One region of the Peribacillus sp. FSL R5-0717 genome, then DNA from elsewhere that is predicted to be linked to it. Evidence: riboswitches for the same ligand, from Rfam matches in the RefSeq annotation. Region 1 holds a riboswitch; each other region holds the start of a gene.
What was found. Region 1 has a riboswitch for S-adenosylmethionine ahead of NYE65_RS19145 (Fur-regulated basic protein FbpA). Riboswitches for the same ligand answer to the same signal wherever they lie in the genome.
Positions count from the first base shown of each region.

Region 2: another riboswitch for S-adenosylmethionine. It lies ahead of mmuP (S-methylmethionine permease); the one in region 1 lies ahead of NYE65_RS19145 (Fur-regulated basic protein FbpA).
Region 3: another riboswitch for S-adenosylmethionine. It lies ahead of mtnW (2,3-diketo-5-methylthiopentyl-1-phosphate enolase); the one in region 1 lies ahead of NYE65_RS19145 (Fur-regulated basic protein FbpA).
Region 4: another riboswitch for S-adenosylmethionine. It lies ahead of NYE65_RS09955 (5-methyltetrahydropteroyltriglutamate--homocysteine S-methyltransferase); the one in region 1 lies ahead of NYE65_RS19145 (Fur-regulated basic protein FbpA).

Region 1 covers NZ_JBBOOF010000001.1:3,961,877-3,965,626, forward strand. Annotated here, with positions in the region: gene thiD (bifunctional hydroxymethylpyrimidine kinase/phosphomethylpyrimidine kinase) at 1-462, opposite strand, end outside; gene thiW (energy coupling factor transporter S component ThiW) at 431-952, opposite strand; gene tenA (thiaminase II) at 968-1,657, opposite strand; TPP riboswitch at 1,755-1,859, opposite strand; SAM riboswitch class I at 2,017-2,121, shown strand; gene NYE65_RS19145 (Fur-regulated basic protein FbpA) at 2,292-2,480, shown strand; gene NYE65_RS19150 (aspartyl-phosphate phosphatase Spo0E family protein) at 2,733-2,927, shown strand; gene NYE65_RS19155 (GNAT family N-acetyltransferase) at 2,997-3,503, opposite strand; gene NYE65_RS19160 (DUF459 domain-containing protein) at 3,723-3,750, shown strand, end outside.
Region 2 covers NZ_JBBOOF010000001.1:42,823-46,572, forward strand. Annotated here, with positions in the region: gene mmuM (homocysteine S-methyltransferase) at 9-971, opposite strand; gene mmuP (S-methylmethionine permease) at 961-2,355, opposite strand; SAM riboswitch class I at 2,439-2,541, opposite strand; gene NYE65_RS00185 (flavin reductase family protein) at 2,777-3,385, opposite strand; gene NYE65_RS00190 (alpha/beta hydrolase) at 3,404-3,750, opposite strand, start outside.
Region 3 covers NZ_JBBOOF010000001.1:222,961-226,710, reverse strand. Annotated here, with positions in the region: gene NYE65_RS01060 (pyridoxal phosphate-dependent aminotransferase) at 1-956, shown strand, start outside; SAM riboswitch class I at 1,075-1,228, shown strand; gene mtnW (2,3-diketo-5-methylthiopentyl-1-phosphate enolase) at 1,337-2,569, shown strand; gene NYE65_RS01050 (2-hydroxy-3-keto-5-methylthiopentenyl-1-phosphate phosphatase) at 2,576-3,235, shown strand; gene NYE65_RS01045 (methylthioribulose 1-phosphate dehydratase) at 3,232-3,750, shown strand, end outside.
Region 4 covers NZ_JBBOOF010000001.1:2,035,805-2,039,554, reverse strand. Annotated here, with positions in the region: gene NYE65_RS09965 (CaiB/BaiF CoA transferase family protein) at 1-85, shown strand, start outside; gene NYE65_RS09960 (membrane protein) at 349-873, shown strand; gene NYE65_RS09955 (5-methyltetrahydropteroyltriglutamate--homocysteine S-methyltransferase) at 1,016-2,119, opposite strand; SAM riboswitch class I at 2,201-2,302, opposite strand; gene NYE65_RS09950 (hypothetical protein) at 2,459-2,878, shown strand; gene NYE65_RS09945 (glycerol-3-phosphate responsive antiterminator) at 3,051-3,593, shown strand.

The DNA.
Region 1 (3,750 bases):
ATCTTGTTTCGTCCGAATCGGGAAGCCAGTAAGTACTTCCGCTTCTGGTACATTGGGTGTTACAAGATTTGCAAGCGGAAGCAATTCCATTTTTAAGGCAGAGATGGCCTTTTCGTCGAGCAAATGGTGGCCGCTTTTGGAAATCATGACAGGGTCAAGGATAACGATGGCAGGCATGAAGGTTTTAAGGGACGCAGCGACCGTTTCCACGATTTCTTTTGATCCAAGCATGCCTATTTTTACTGCATCGACAGGAATATCTTCAAAGATAGCTGCAATTTGATCCGATATGATAGCTGTTTCAATGGGCTGTACAGAACGGACTTCCATTGTGTTTTGGGCAGTTACGGCTGTGATGGCAGACATTCCAAATACACCATGTGCAGAAAATGTTTTTAAATCCGCTTGTATTCCAGCACCGCCCCCTGAATCAGAGCCTGCGATCGTTAATGCTGTTTTCATAAAAAAACCCCTTCATATAATTATTTTTTAGCAGTATTTTAAGTAATATGAAAGCTAAAATCGCACCTGCGAATGAACTGAACATAAAAGCCGGTAAAAAACCAAAAAGTGCAGCTTTTTCTCCCAATAGGAGGGTGGCAAGCGGATAACAGGCCAGGGAACCGAGAAAGCCGGTCCCGATCACTTCCCCTAAACAGGCGAATTTTAAGCTTTGTGTTTTTCGGTAAAGGATGGCGGCCAAAAGTGCACCAATCATGCTGCCTGGAAAGGCGAAAATTGAACCGGTACCAGACATGTTTCTAATGATGGAAACTAAAAAAGCTTGTGTCACCGCATATGCAGGCCCCAATAGAACCGCCGTCAGGACATTTGCCAGATGTTGAATAGGAAAGATTTTTGCAAATCCTGCAGGGATGAAAATAAATGAACTGGTAAGCGTCGTTAAAGCCGTGATCATGGCAGTCAATGTCAGTTTCTTGATAGGGTTCATCCTCATGTCAACCACCTACAGAGGCCAATCCTGCTCATTTTGAACCATGTCCCAGAATAAATATTCATATCGGGAAGTAACCAAAAAGTGCTTTTCTAATCTAAGAAGTTCCTTTTCAGGCATGCCTTCCGTCAATTCTTCCAACAAAGCGATCAGCCACTTGTGTGCTTCCCCGAACTCAGGAGATGAATAGGACCTTATCCAATCTGCGTAGCGATTGTTTTCCAGTGCTGCTCCATTTTGTTCTTTTAATAGCAAACCGATTTCATAATAATCCCAAGCGCAGGGAAGGAGACAGGCGATCAAGTCTGCCAAAGTCCCATGCTGAGCTGCATTTAGCATGTAACCTGTATAGGCTAGAGTGGTTGGAGTAGGTTCTGTATTTTCCAATTCCTTGGAGCTGATCCCGAATTCGGAAGCATAATGCCGATGAATATCCATTTCCACTTGAAGGGTTTCATTTAAAATGCTCGCAAATTTTGCCATGGTTTCGATGTTATGGGCTTTGATGACACCTAAAGCAAAGAGCTTGGAATAATCCATGAGATAGACATAGTCCTGCTTCAGGTAATAGGCAAATTTCTTTTCAGGAAGTGTGCCGTTTCCAATTGCCTGGACAAAGGCATGTGAATGGTTCCTTTTCCAAATCTCTTTTGCCCGTGCATGCAGTCTATCACTGAATGTTTCTAATTTTGTATTCTCCATTGTTCATCCTCCTATAGAATGGCTCCCTTTGCCTTTGTTAAATAAAAAACCCCGTTCCTGAATACGGAACGGGGTAGATGGATATAGTCTGTAAAATGGACGATATCATCCACTTCCCTCCGCCGGTATGAGCCGGTTCAGGTTCAAAGGGTCCGGAACTAATTCCATCTCAGTCTTAAAAAAGACTCCCCTAGTGGTGTGAATTGTATGTAATTACTGACATCATATCAGAAAGACAAGAAAATGCAACCCGTATTTGAAAGAGGAATCACTTTATGTCCAGGAAAAAAGGGAGAACCAGGTAATTGACTTTTGAAGATTATTAGGATAGAATCATTTCTACATCATTATATATTGAATTCTTATCCAGAGAGGTGGAGGGACTTGGCCCTAAGAAACCTCGGCAGCGGACCCGTTTAGGGAACTGTGCTAAATCCAACAAGCATATGCTTGGAAGATAAGAAGAGCCGAACGGACACTGTCAGCCTCTTCTTAAATTAGAAGGGGCTTTTATTTTTGGGAAATAACGTTTAGTGACATACTAGAAAAGGTATATATAATTTGGTGAAATCAAACAAGTTGATAAAGTTTAGCTAACTAGAAGCAGGCACTAGGACGGAAAGGAGCCATTTACATGGCAGAATTATTTAAGAGGATTGAACAGAGGAAGGCAAAACTCATTGAAGAGCTATTGGCCAATGGAGTATACAAAACCTCTGATGAAAGGCACCTTTATGATGCCCCATTAAAAGTACTTGAAGATGAATATAAGATTGTTATAAATAGACCTAATAACGAGTCACCTTCTGAATGGATGACATAGTTATCGGAATACAATATTTGGATTTTTGGATAAGGGATATGATGTAAGCATTCGCAGTCTACACTAGTGGATGCTTTTTTTGCGTTTATTAGAAAACGACACAAATTATACATAATTAAATAACAAAATAGGTGTTTTGTCACATTTGACCTATAAAATAACACAATTAATTTCTGGGAAATAGTTGATTTTAACTAGTGATTTCATTATGATGAAAGTGTAAAAATATTGAATAAATGGGAGGTGGCTATGATGCCTTGCCGTAAGGTAACTATAGAAAAAGTAGAAGAGAAGAGACAGGAAATGATAAAGTTGGGAGCGATTTACGGCTTAACAAGTCTGCTGACTGTACAAGCCAGTCAAGAATTGGATACGCTATTGAATGCGTTAGCAAGTAAAAGAGATTCTGAATATTTTTCCCTTCAAGAAGCATATAGGTATTTTTAAATTAGCAATTCGACCTGTATTAATCTAAAAAAGCTACTGCTCAAGGCAATAGCTCTAAAGAATTATATATTAAATATCGACACGTTTACCTAGAATGATCAAATCCCGCTCAATGCCATCCATCTCGGCAACTTGAGGTAAATGTGCCCATTCTTCAAACCCGAATTTGGAAAAAAGCTTAAGGCTTGGTGTATTATGGGCGAAAATGAAACCCAATAAAGTCTTAACACCTAATTTTGGACTCAATTCAATTGCCTTTCGAATCGAAATTTGTCCAATTCCTTTTCCCCGGAAATAATCATCAATGTAAATGCTGATTTCGGCAGTGGAATTATATGCCGGTCGGCCATAAAAGGATTGAAAGCTCATCCATCCAGCGGTTTTCCCTTCTATAGTAATGATATATAGCGGTCTACTTTCTGAATGATGTTCCTCAAACCATTTAACCCTCGATTGGACGGATACAGGTTCCGTATCTGCCGTGACCATCCTTGAAGCAATTGTCGAATTATATATTTCAACAATTCTGGGTAGATCAGATAGTTCTGCCTCTCTAAACTCTATGTGTTCTTCCATGATTTAAACTCCTAACTATCATTTATTCAATCTCCAGAATGAAGGGTAATCCCGTTTTTGGTTTTAGGGACGTTGAATGAAACCCAATCCATTGAAAGTTTTATATTATCATACACTCTTTATTCTTTATCTGACAATTCTTTTTTATGTTAGTACTGCAGATTTTTTGGGTATGAAAAAGATTAAATACTTCTAGTAAAAAGACAAGAGGAGAACTAAATGAAAAAATTGGCAGGTATATTGATTA
Region 2 (3,750 bases), 3.9 Mb from region 1:
AAAAAAGGCTAGGAGAACGTTACCACGGAAGGTCGCCACTTTCTTGAAATGCCCGCAATATGATGAGGAGCGGTTCTGCAACATCCTCCAATTATATTTGCCCCCGCATGGTGCCAATCTTCAGATTTCACATCGAGCCTATTACATGATTCTGGACCATGCCATGTTTTAGTTTCTGGATTATATGATTCACCGGAATTCGGATAAACGATAATTGGTTTATGCGTGTTTGCACGCAACACCTGTATGGCTTCCGTGATAACTGATACAGGCGCACAGTTGATGCCAATTGCGGCAATTTGCTCACTGTCCCCAAACAATCTGGCACACTCCTCCAGCAATGTGCCGTCACTAATCGCTTTTTCATTTTTCAAAGAAAAGGACAGCCAAGCATAGACTTCTGGATAATCTTTCAATAATGAATGTAATACTTTTGCTTCTTGCAGGGAAGGAATCGTTTCAAATGCTAAAATGTCAGCTCCTGCTTCAATCAAAGCTGATATTCGTGAGCGATGAAATGCCGCCAAAGTTTCATCTGAAACACCATAATTCCCGACATACTCTGAACCATCTGCAAGATAAGCCCCATAAGGTCCAACTGATGCAGCAACCAATGGCTTAGGTCTAATCGTTTGAAATTCTTCCTTCCAAAATTCATCTCTTGCTTTTCTTGCTAGTAAAACCGTTTTCCTGATTAGATCCAATGCCTCTTTTTCTTGTATTCCGCGGAGGGCGAAACCTTCAACCGTTGCTTGATAGCTTGCCGTTATCGCACAGTCAGCACCAGCTCGAAAGTAGTCAGAGTGCACCTGGTAAATCACTTCTGGATTTTCAAGTAATACACGTGCAGACCACAGGGGATCGTCCAAATCACACCCATGACTTTCAAGCTCTGTAGCTAAAGCTCCGTCCAAAATCATAACTGAATGACCTTGTAAAATTGCTTCAATTGGGTTAATTTTATTTTTCATGGTCTACTCCTCTTTTCTTTATGGTTTGTGTCAGATAATAACTTCCATAGCAAAACAAAATAAACGGAATGCCACAATATAGTGCTATTCTTTGTGTAGGATCAAATGCAATTCCTATGCAAGAAGCAAGACATAGCATAAATGAAACGATTGGAACGAATGGATATAATGGTGTATGATAAGCCAAATCATTAACTGAGTTTCCTTCGTTTATATATCGTCTGCGAAATAGAAACTGTGACGCGCTAATACTCATCCAAACTATCACCACGGCTAGTCCAGAAATGGATACAAGCACTATATAAACAGTATCCGGCGCTATAATACTCGAGAAAAGTGCTAAAACACCGCCCAGCATACTGAAAAGGACTGCATTCAAGGGAACACCCCGTTTTGTCAATTTTGCAAATATTGGTGAAATAGTTTTCTTATCTGCAAGTGACCAAAGCATCCTGGATGAGGCATATAGTCCTGAGTTCGCAGCGGACAAAATGGCAGTTAATATAACAAAGTTCATAATATCCGCTGCATATGGCACTCCAATTCGTTCTAGAACGGCAACAAAGGGGCTCTCTAATACGCTTGCATCCGAAACAGGCAATAATGCGGATAAAACAACGATGGTACCTACAAAAAAGATAATCAATCTCCATAATGTCATACGGATTGCCTTTGGAATCGTTTTTTCCGGATTCACAGTTTCTCCAGCTGCAACTCCGATCAATTCAGTTCCAGAAAATGCAAAATTCACCGCGAGCATCGTCATTAGAATGGCAAAAGCACCATTTGGAAATAAACCTGCACTTGTAACATTGGAAAATAACGGAGCTGATTGTGCGTTAATCATAGGAATGAAACCTATCATTGCCGCAGCTCCCAGAATAATGAATATTACAATAGCAAATACCTTTATAGACGCAAACCAGAATTCGGATTCAGCGAAAAACTTAACGGTCCACGCATTTAATGCCAAAACCAAAATGGCAAATAGAGCACTCCATATCCAGACACTGATTGATGGAAACCATCGCTGCATCAACAATCCTGCAGCCGTGAATTCCGAACCTAGTGCAACAGTCCAGGTTAGCCAATACAACCAGGCTACTGTATACCCTGTCCCTGGTCCGATGTATTTGGCTGCGTAACTATGAAACGCACCTGTCTCGGGCATATGCACAGATAGTTCACCTAGACATAGCATGACTAGATAAACCACTAATGCACCAATCAGATACGAAAGGATGGTTCCGAACGGACCAGCCTGTTGAATCGTATAACCCGAACTTAAGAATAAACCAGTTCCAATCACCCCGCCAAGCGATAGCATTATTATATGCCGTGCTTGCATTTGCCTTTGAAAATCATGCTTCCTTTTGTTATCCATTCTTACTCTCCTTAATCTTGCATCCAGAAAAAACGAAAACGCACTCTAAAAAAGAGTGCGTTACTGACAAATAAACACGTACGGTCTTATCTATCAAGGTTTCACCCCCTGGAATTAGCACAGTGTCTTTGTAGACCTGTTGCTGAGGTTTCATAGGGCCAGTCCCTCCACCTCTCTGGATAAGAAATTATTTTTTTATAACTGTATCAATCTATGAAAAATTTGTCAAGTTTTGTTTCGGAATGTAAAGACTTCCTTTTAAATGCTAACGATCATGGCGTTTGCGGCATTAATATTAAAAGGTTGCTTATTTTTGGAACAGGCGCTAAGCGTATTATAATGGCAAATAAAACTAACCGGGGTCATTTTGGTCTTAAAAATGGCAACATCTTAAAAGATGTCGCCATTTTTTACTTTTTCCTTAAGGACGTTCTATTTCAAATAATTCCCCTAGTTTTGTATAAGAATGACCTGCTAATCTTGCTACAGGTTTTAGCCCATTCGGGTCAATACGGCCATTATGGTAAATATCTTGCTCTATATGATAGCAGACTATTTTCCCTATCAGTAAATCACAACCAGGTTCATTCTTGGAACCTGCCAATGGAATCGATTGCTCTAATGTACATTCAAAACGTACCTTCGCTTCTTCCAATCCTGGTACGGATACCCTATCACTAACAGCCAGCGTGAAATTAGTAAGACCCAATTCACTTTCTTCAGATGGGAGTTCCTTGGCCGTTCGATTTGCATCGGCAACATTATTTTCGTCAGTGATATGAACAACGAACTCACCTGTTTGAATTGCATTTCGGGCTGTATCCTTTGAAACTCCTTCTTTCCGTTGAACAGAAATGGAAATCATCGGAGGATTTGAACTGACTATGTTAAAAAAGCTGAACGGTGCTATATTGATTGTACCGGTTTCGGATTGTGTCGTAACCAGCGCTATAGGTCTCGGTATAATGCTTCCAGTCAAAAACTTATAATTATCCCGTTCAGTCAGACTTTCAGGGTTAACAGAAATCATCTTCATTCCCTCTCATTCTTATAAAAAGTTCTTTTGAAACCATGAACCTGCTGCATCAACCTCTGAACGTGTTAACTGATGACCATAATTTTCCCATTGAACTCCAACTGTTGCGCCAGCTTGCTGTAAAAGTTGATTAAGTTCTTCAGTTTCTTCTGCCGGGCAAATCGGATCGTTTTTACCTGCAGCAATAAATACAGGTATATCTGAAAGGGACGGCAAAGCGATCCCTCGTCTTGGAACCATTGGATGATGAAGAATTGCTCCTTGTAAGGCCCCCTCGTAATGGAACAGCAAACTTGCAGCTATATTTGCACCATTGGAATAACCTAATGCCACCACTCTGTCACGGTCGAAGTCATATT
Region 3 (3,750 bases), 3.7 Mb from region 1:
ATCAATATTTAAAAGATGCTGCTGCCGTCTTTTATGAACGAGAATACGGTGTCAAGCTGGATCCGAATAGTGAAGTGGCAATTCTCTTCGGGGGAAAGGCAGGTCTTGTCGAACTTCCGCAGTGTTTATTGAATCCAGGTGATACAATCCTTGTTCCAGATCCCGGCTATCCGGATTATCTTTCCGGTGTTGTTTTAGCCCAGGCAAAGACCGAACTGATGCCCTTGACAGAAGAAAATGATTTTCTTCCGAAATACGATGACATACATAAAGAAGTTCTTGATAAAGCCAAAATGATGTTCTTGAATTATCCGAATAATCCCACAGGCGCTTCTGCAACTGAAAGTTTCTTTGATGAAACCGTCTCCTTTGCAAAAGAACATTCAATTTGTGTGGTCCATGATTTCGCCTATGGGGCGATAGGATTCGATGGAAAAAAACCGATAAGCTTTCTCCAGGCGGAGGGTGCAAAGGATGTAGGAGTTGAAATATACACTCTATCGAAAACATACAATATGGCAGGGTGGAGAGTCGGCTTCGCAGTGGGCAATAAGAGTGTAATAGAAGCTCTTGAACTATTACAAGACCATCTTTATGTGAGTCTTTTCCCGGCGATACAAGAAGCTGCGGCAAGCGCTTTGCTTGACTCACAGACCTGTGTAGAGCAGTTAGTGCAAATGTACGAGGGGCGAAGGAATGTTTTCATTGAGGGATTGAGGTCCATCGGATGGGAAGTCAAAGCTCCAGCGGCATCGTTTTTTGCCTGGCTCAAGGTACCTGAAGGTTTTACGTCCGAGAGTTTTGCGGACTATTTATTAACGCATGCCCATGTAGCTGTTGCCGCAGGGAATGGGTTCGGTGAATTTGGCGAAGGTTATGTCAGGGTAGGGCTACTGACTTCGGAAGAACGGCTGCAAGAGGCTGTGGAACGAATACGGACATTAAACTTATTTTAATGCAATAAGGTTCACCTTTAAATAGTTAAAACTTATTGACAAAGTAGGAATTACCTGTCAGAATACAAAATAAATTCTTAATCTTTCGATACTTGGATGCAACTTATATATCAGCGTTTTCTTATTTTGAGCAGGTGGAGGGACTAGCCCGATGAAGCCCAGCAACCGACCGTAATTCCATTGTAAAATGGGGCGGAATCCTTTCGCCGGATTTTCTTGAAATCCACAAGGCACGGTGCTAATTCTTGCAGCCGATGGCTGGGAGATAAGAAGATGGCTTTTTAAAGCCTCTTCTTTATGAAGGGGCTTTTGCCATTTTGAGACCATCTCAGGCCAATAGTGACATAGAGAGTTTACTAACGTGTTATAGGAGTGATCAGATGAGCGAGATAGTCGCTACTTATTTAATTCATGACTTTATTGGAAATCATGAGAAAAAAGCAGAGAGCATTGCCTTGGGTCTGACTGTCGGGACATGGACGGACTTGCCGCATTTGGTACAGAAACAACTGGAAAAACATAAGGGACGCGTCGTATCGGTGACACCCCTATCTGAAGAAGAGAGGGCAAACAGCTACTTTAATCGGAAAGTATACCGTTCGCTGATTAAAATTGCCTATCCGGCAAGGAATTTCTCCAATGATTTACCTGCAATCCTTACGACGGTCTTCGGCAAACTTTCATTGGACGGTGAAATAAAACTTATGGACTTGGATTTTGTCGGTGATATTCAAAAAGCTTTTCCCGGGCCGCAATTTGGCATTGAAGGCATAAGGGAAAAGCTTGGCGTATTTAACCGGCCCTTGGTGATGAGCATCTTTAAAGGTGTATTGGGAAGAGACCTAACATTTCATAATGAGCAACTGAGGCAACAAGCATTGGGAGGTGTCGACCTGGTTAAGGATGATGAGATCCTCTTCGACCAGGAACTGACTCCATTTTTCGATAGAATAAAAACGGGAAAAAGAATATTGAATGAAGTCTATGAAACCACTGGCCACCGTACTTTATATGCTGTCAATCTATCAGGGAAAACTTTTGAATTATTGGATAAGGCAGAGCAAGCGGCTGCAGCAGGGGCAGATGCTTTATTGTTCAACGTTCATACATATGGTTTGGATGTATTGCAGGCCTTGAGTGAACATGATCGTATCAAGCTGCCGATCATGGCGCACCCCGCATATAGCGGGGCATTGGCATCTTCATCATTTTATGGTATCGGCTATCCATTATTGCTTGGTAAATTAGTAAGGTTATCAGGCGCGGATTTATCTTTGTTCCCTTCTCCTTATGGAAATGTCGCACTTGAAAAAACGGAGACCTTAGCGATTGCTGAAGCTCTGACAAAAGATGAACTTTCATGGAAAAAAGCCTTCCCTGTTCCTTCTGCAGGCATTCATCCGGGCATGGTTCCGGACCTGATCAAGGATTTCGGGCTTGATAGTGTGATTAATGCCGGAGGCGGAATTCACGGGCACCCTGACGGAGCAGAGGGCGGTGCCAAGGCATTCCGTTCTGCTGTGGAAGCCGTTCTGGCAGGAAAGGAACTTTCTGAAGCGGCGGCTGAGGAAGAAACCCTAAAAAAAGCTCTTGTGTTGTGGGGAGGCCTATAAGAAATAATGAAACCGATCATCTTTTGTGATTTTGACGGAACGATCACCAACACAGATAATATCATTTCAATTATGAAGAAATTTGCGCCTCCGGAATGGGAAGCGTTGAAAGACGGTGTCCTTCAGCAAAAAATCAGTATATCTTCAGGAGTTGGGGATATGTTTTCCCTGCTTGATAGTGGCTTGAAGGATGACATCATCCAATATGTAAGAAAAACGGCCGGCATTCGTCCAGGGTTTTATGAATTCGTTGAGTATACGAAACAAGCCAATATCCCTTTATATATTGTAAGCGGGGGCATGGATTTTTTCATTTCACCCCTTTTGAATGATATCTTGCCAACAGAGTCCGTTTATTGCAACCATGCATTTTTTGATAAGGAAAAGATTTATATTGAGTGGCCACATGCTTGTGATGAGCAATGTAATAATGATTGCGGTTGCTGCAAGCCATCCATTATGAGGAAAATTACGGGTCCGGAAGATTTTAAACTCGTTATTGGAGATTCAGTGACGGATTTTGAAGCGGCAAAACAGGCCGATTTTGTCATAGCCCGTGACATACTGCTTGAAAAATGCGATAGGGAAGGAATTCCACATCAAGGATTCGAAACATTTTTTGATGTAATTGACATTATAAAGCAGCAGGAGGTGGTTAAAGCGTGAACACTCATTCTAAAGAGTGGCAGGAGTTGGCAGATATTAAAGCTGAACTGGCCGAAAGGGATTGGTTTATGGGAACTAGCGGGAATTTGTCCATCCGCGAACCCAAAAGCCCTTTCTTTTATATTACCGCAAGCGGTAAGGATAAAAGGAAGCAATCGGCTACGGACTTTTTACTGGTGGATTTAAAAGGAAAACCAGTTGAAGATACGAACCTAAGACCATCGGCCGAAACTTTACTTCATACAGACATTTACCGAAAAACCAATGCGAACTGTGTACTCCATGTCCATACAGTTGAAAATAATGTGATATCGGAATTGTACGGAGATGAAGGCCAAGTTTCCTTTCGTAATCATGAAATCATTAAAGCGACCGGTCGGTGGGATGAAGATTCGGAGCTTCGGATTCCAATCATATATAATCACGCTGACATACCGCTGCTATCCGATAAGTTCAAGCCGCATGTCGAAGAAGACTCTGGCGCTGTGCTGATACGCAATCATGGCATTACGGTT
Region 4 (3,750 bases), 1.9 Mb from region 1:
ATCGGTTTTCACCCCTGGATATAAACATGCAGGCTTGGAGCCAGGACAAAACAACGCAGAAATCCTTCGCACCCCCAATCGCTAAATAAAGATGTAAAGGCTATCGCTTTTCCGAGGTTTTTGGAAGGTGATAGCCTGTTTTTTTTGAATGCCGGAAAAAGCAGGGGGAGGGTCGATATGATCGTTCGAAGGTCGAAGTAAAGCGGAAGGAGAACAATTATCCTCTTATCATTTGTGGAAAGCAACATATTACCACTGTGAAAATTTACTAGTTATAACCAGTGTGGGCAGGGTATCAGAGTAGCATCCTGGTAAGAAAATCGCTGGTAAGGAGGGGGTTAGTTAAATATGTTTGGTCTCTCTGATATCATTAAATTTCTATTTTCCTTTTTTTTGATCATGCCGATCGTTACACTGATACATTTGAGCGGGCATATTTTCTTTGTTACGATCTTTGGGGGATCAGAAAAGAAAATCTTGATCGGGTGTGGTAATAAGCTTTTCGCCTTTCGGAACATAGAGGTGAGGAAATATTATTTTTGGAATGGGACTTGCGAGTTCAAGGGTTTGAAACATGATAATCGATTGACGAATACCCTGATCTATTTAGGGGGGGCTATCTTTAATTTAATCAGCATGCTGATCATATATAGCTTAGTGTATCAGAATATCCTGGACAGCTCGGTAATCTGGTATCAATTTATCTATTTTTCTTTTTATATTATGTTTTTCTCCCTGTTTCCGATGTATTTCTCGGACGGATCGCCTAGTGATGGGAAGGCTGCTGAATTGGCCTTGAGGAACAAGCTGGAAGATAGGGTGACGGATGATATATTCGTGAAGAAAATGGAGGATGATGATAGCTGCAAGTAAAAAGGGAACGTCCAGATGGCCGTTCTTTTTTGTTTGCTTTCAGTTTTAGGGTTTTAAGTATAAACCTAATCGGCACGCTTATATTGAAGCCGATTAGGTTGTTCGAATCCTGTAAATAAGTTTTAAAGTCTCCGTAAAATAATCATTCCCATACTTCTTTCGCAACATCAACGACGAATTTCAGCTTTTCCCATTGCTGTGCCTCGGTTAGCTTGGTGCCGTGATGTGTAGAGGCGAAGCCGCATTGAGGGCTTAAGCATAATTGTTCGAGCGGAACGAATTGCGATGCTTCTTTAATGCGTGCCTTAACAGCTTCCTTGTCCTCGATTTCTCCATTTTTTGAAGTGACGACACCCAGTACGACCCGTGCACCGCCATTTGGAATGTATTCCAATGGTTTGAAATCCCCTGAGCGTTGATCATCATATTCCAAGAAGAATCCATCCACTTTTTCTTTTGCCAATAAAGTTGGGGCGATACGGGCATAGCTTCCTTCAAACGCCCATGTCGACTGGTAGTTTCCGCGACATAGATGGGTAGTGACGATAAGGTCTTCTGGTTTGCCTTCCAATGCGCCATTAATGACTCGAAGTGCAAGATCAATTAATTGTTCCCTCGTATATTTTCCATCTTTGAACTGGAAATCCGGAGCTGAAAGTCTGGCAATATATACATCATCCAATTGAAGATAACGCACACCTGCTTCATAAAAGGCTTTCAAAGCATGCTGATAGGCGTTGATGATATCATTTGCATAGTCTTCAATATCAGGGTAGACGTCTTCATTATGAATGCCTGCAGCAAATAATTGATTCGGACTGGGGATTGTTTGCTTGGCAACGGCACGTCCGTTCACGATTTTGTTCAATTCAATGAAATCACGAATGAAGGGATGTTCAGGGTTGAATGAAACCTTCCCGGTATTGCGAACATTATATCTCTCTGTTTCGACACCATCGAATGTGAGGCCTTTTTCAGTTACATATCCCTCGATGCCATTTAAATGTTCGAGGAAGTCAAAGTGCCACCATGTTCGTCTGAATTCACCGTCCGTAACGGCCTCTAAACCAACTTCGATTTGTTTATCGACGATCCGATTGATTTCTTCAGTTTCAATTTCACGAAGCCGCTCAGCTGAAATGGTACCTTCCTTAAAGTCCTTCCTGGCAATATGTAAACGTTCCGGTCTTAATAAACTTCCGACGTGGTCCGCCCTGAATGGTGCTTTCGTTAATGTGATTGACATGTTGATTCCTTCTTTCCTTTTAAAAATAAAAAACCTCTTCTTAAAAATAAGAAGAGGTGTTGGCAACAAAGCTATATACTCTTCTTATCTTCAAGTTTTTACACTTCTGGAATTAGCACAGTACAAGATCAGTCTGTTGCTGAGGCATCAAAGGGCCAGTCCCTCCACCTCTCTGGATAAGAGTTGTCTATTAAATTAACTATGACTATACAGGTAGTTTTTATGAAGGTCAAGGGGTGGAGCTGGAATATTTTGAATATACCGTTTATTAATCCGGGCTGGAATGTTAACGGCATCAGGGAATCCGGCATATGCTTTGAGTGGGGAGGGAATGCAAGGATGAGTCCATTCAAAAATGGCATACCGATTACGGTAACTGAAGCCATGATAGAGAGAATCATAAAAATGAAATCATCTGGTCAGGAGATTAAAGTCGAAATTACGCCAAGTCATATTGTGCTTTCCGGAACGATGGAAGTGAAAAAAATGATGTTTAAGAAAAACGTGGCTTTCCGGATTACATTAAAACCGATTCATGTGGAAAAAAGAACGATTTCATTTGAATTAGTCGAAATGGAACCCATTGACAGGAATTTCATCAACCAAAGGATATTTAACAGACCGCCATTTTTTGAATATGAAAAAAGAGCGATCAAAATGAATGTTAATGCTTGGAGCATCGTGAGAAAAATTCCCATTGGCACAATTAAATCGTATGAACTCGTCGAAGGTGCATTGAAAATGAAACTCTCTTTATGATTCAAGGGGATATTTTACATATATCCTTTGCCGCAATCTATAAAGGGTGTGAAAGGTATGATAGTGTTAAGGTTACATGGTTCATGAAAAAATGTGTTTGATAAATCAAGTTCTTTAAAATATACTAAATGACTTGAAGTTTTGAGTTTTTCTGGTAATGAGGAGGATAATGATGGATCAGAAGATTTTGCCTGCTTCAGCAAGTATGAAGGATTTTGAAAGATTTCTAGAAAGTTCCTATGAAATAGGTGTGTTTCTTGATTTGCATATCTCACAATTGAAAAATGTAAGTATGATGGCCAAGCAGCATAATAAGAAAATGATTTATCATGTCGATTTGATCCATGGCATAAGAAGTGATGAGTACGCGACAGAATTCATTTGTCAGGAATATAACCCCTATGGGCTGATTTCGACTAAATCAAGCGTTATATTGAAGGCGAAGCAAAAGGGGGTCATTGCCATCCAGCGAATCTTTTTAATAGACTCACATGCGCTTGAGAAAAGTTATAAGCTGGTGCAGAAAACCAAGCCGGATTATATCGAAGTATTGCCGGGCGCCATGCCATGGATGATAAAAGAAGTGAAGGAACGATTGCAAACACCGATTTTTGCAGGCGGCCTCATACGTACTTCGGATGAAGTCCTGAATGCCCTTGATGCCGGCGCCTCGTCAATCACCACTTCAAAAACTGAATTATGGGATATCGTCTAATAGGGAAAAATTGAAAAAAATTACAGTATAATAGATTAATTTTTCATAAAATATTGACAGCGTTTTCATAACCTAGTATATTTTACAGTACAAGTTAATATATGTGACGGAGACTAGGAGATTCACAACAGATCTATTCATAATTCCTTTATGAATA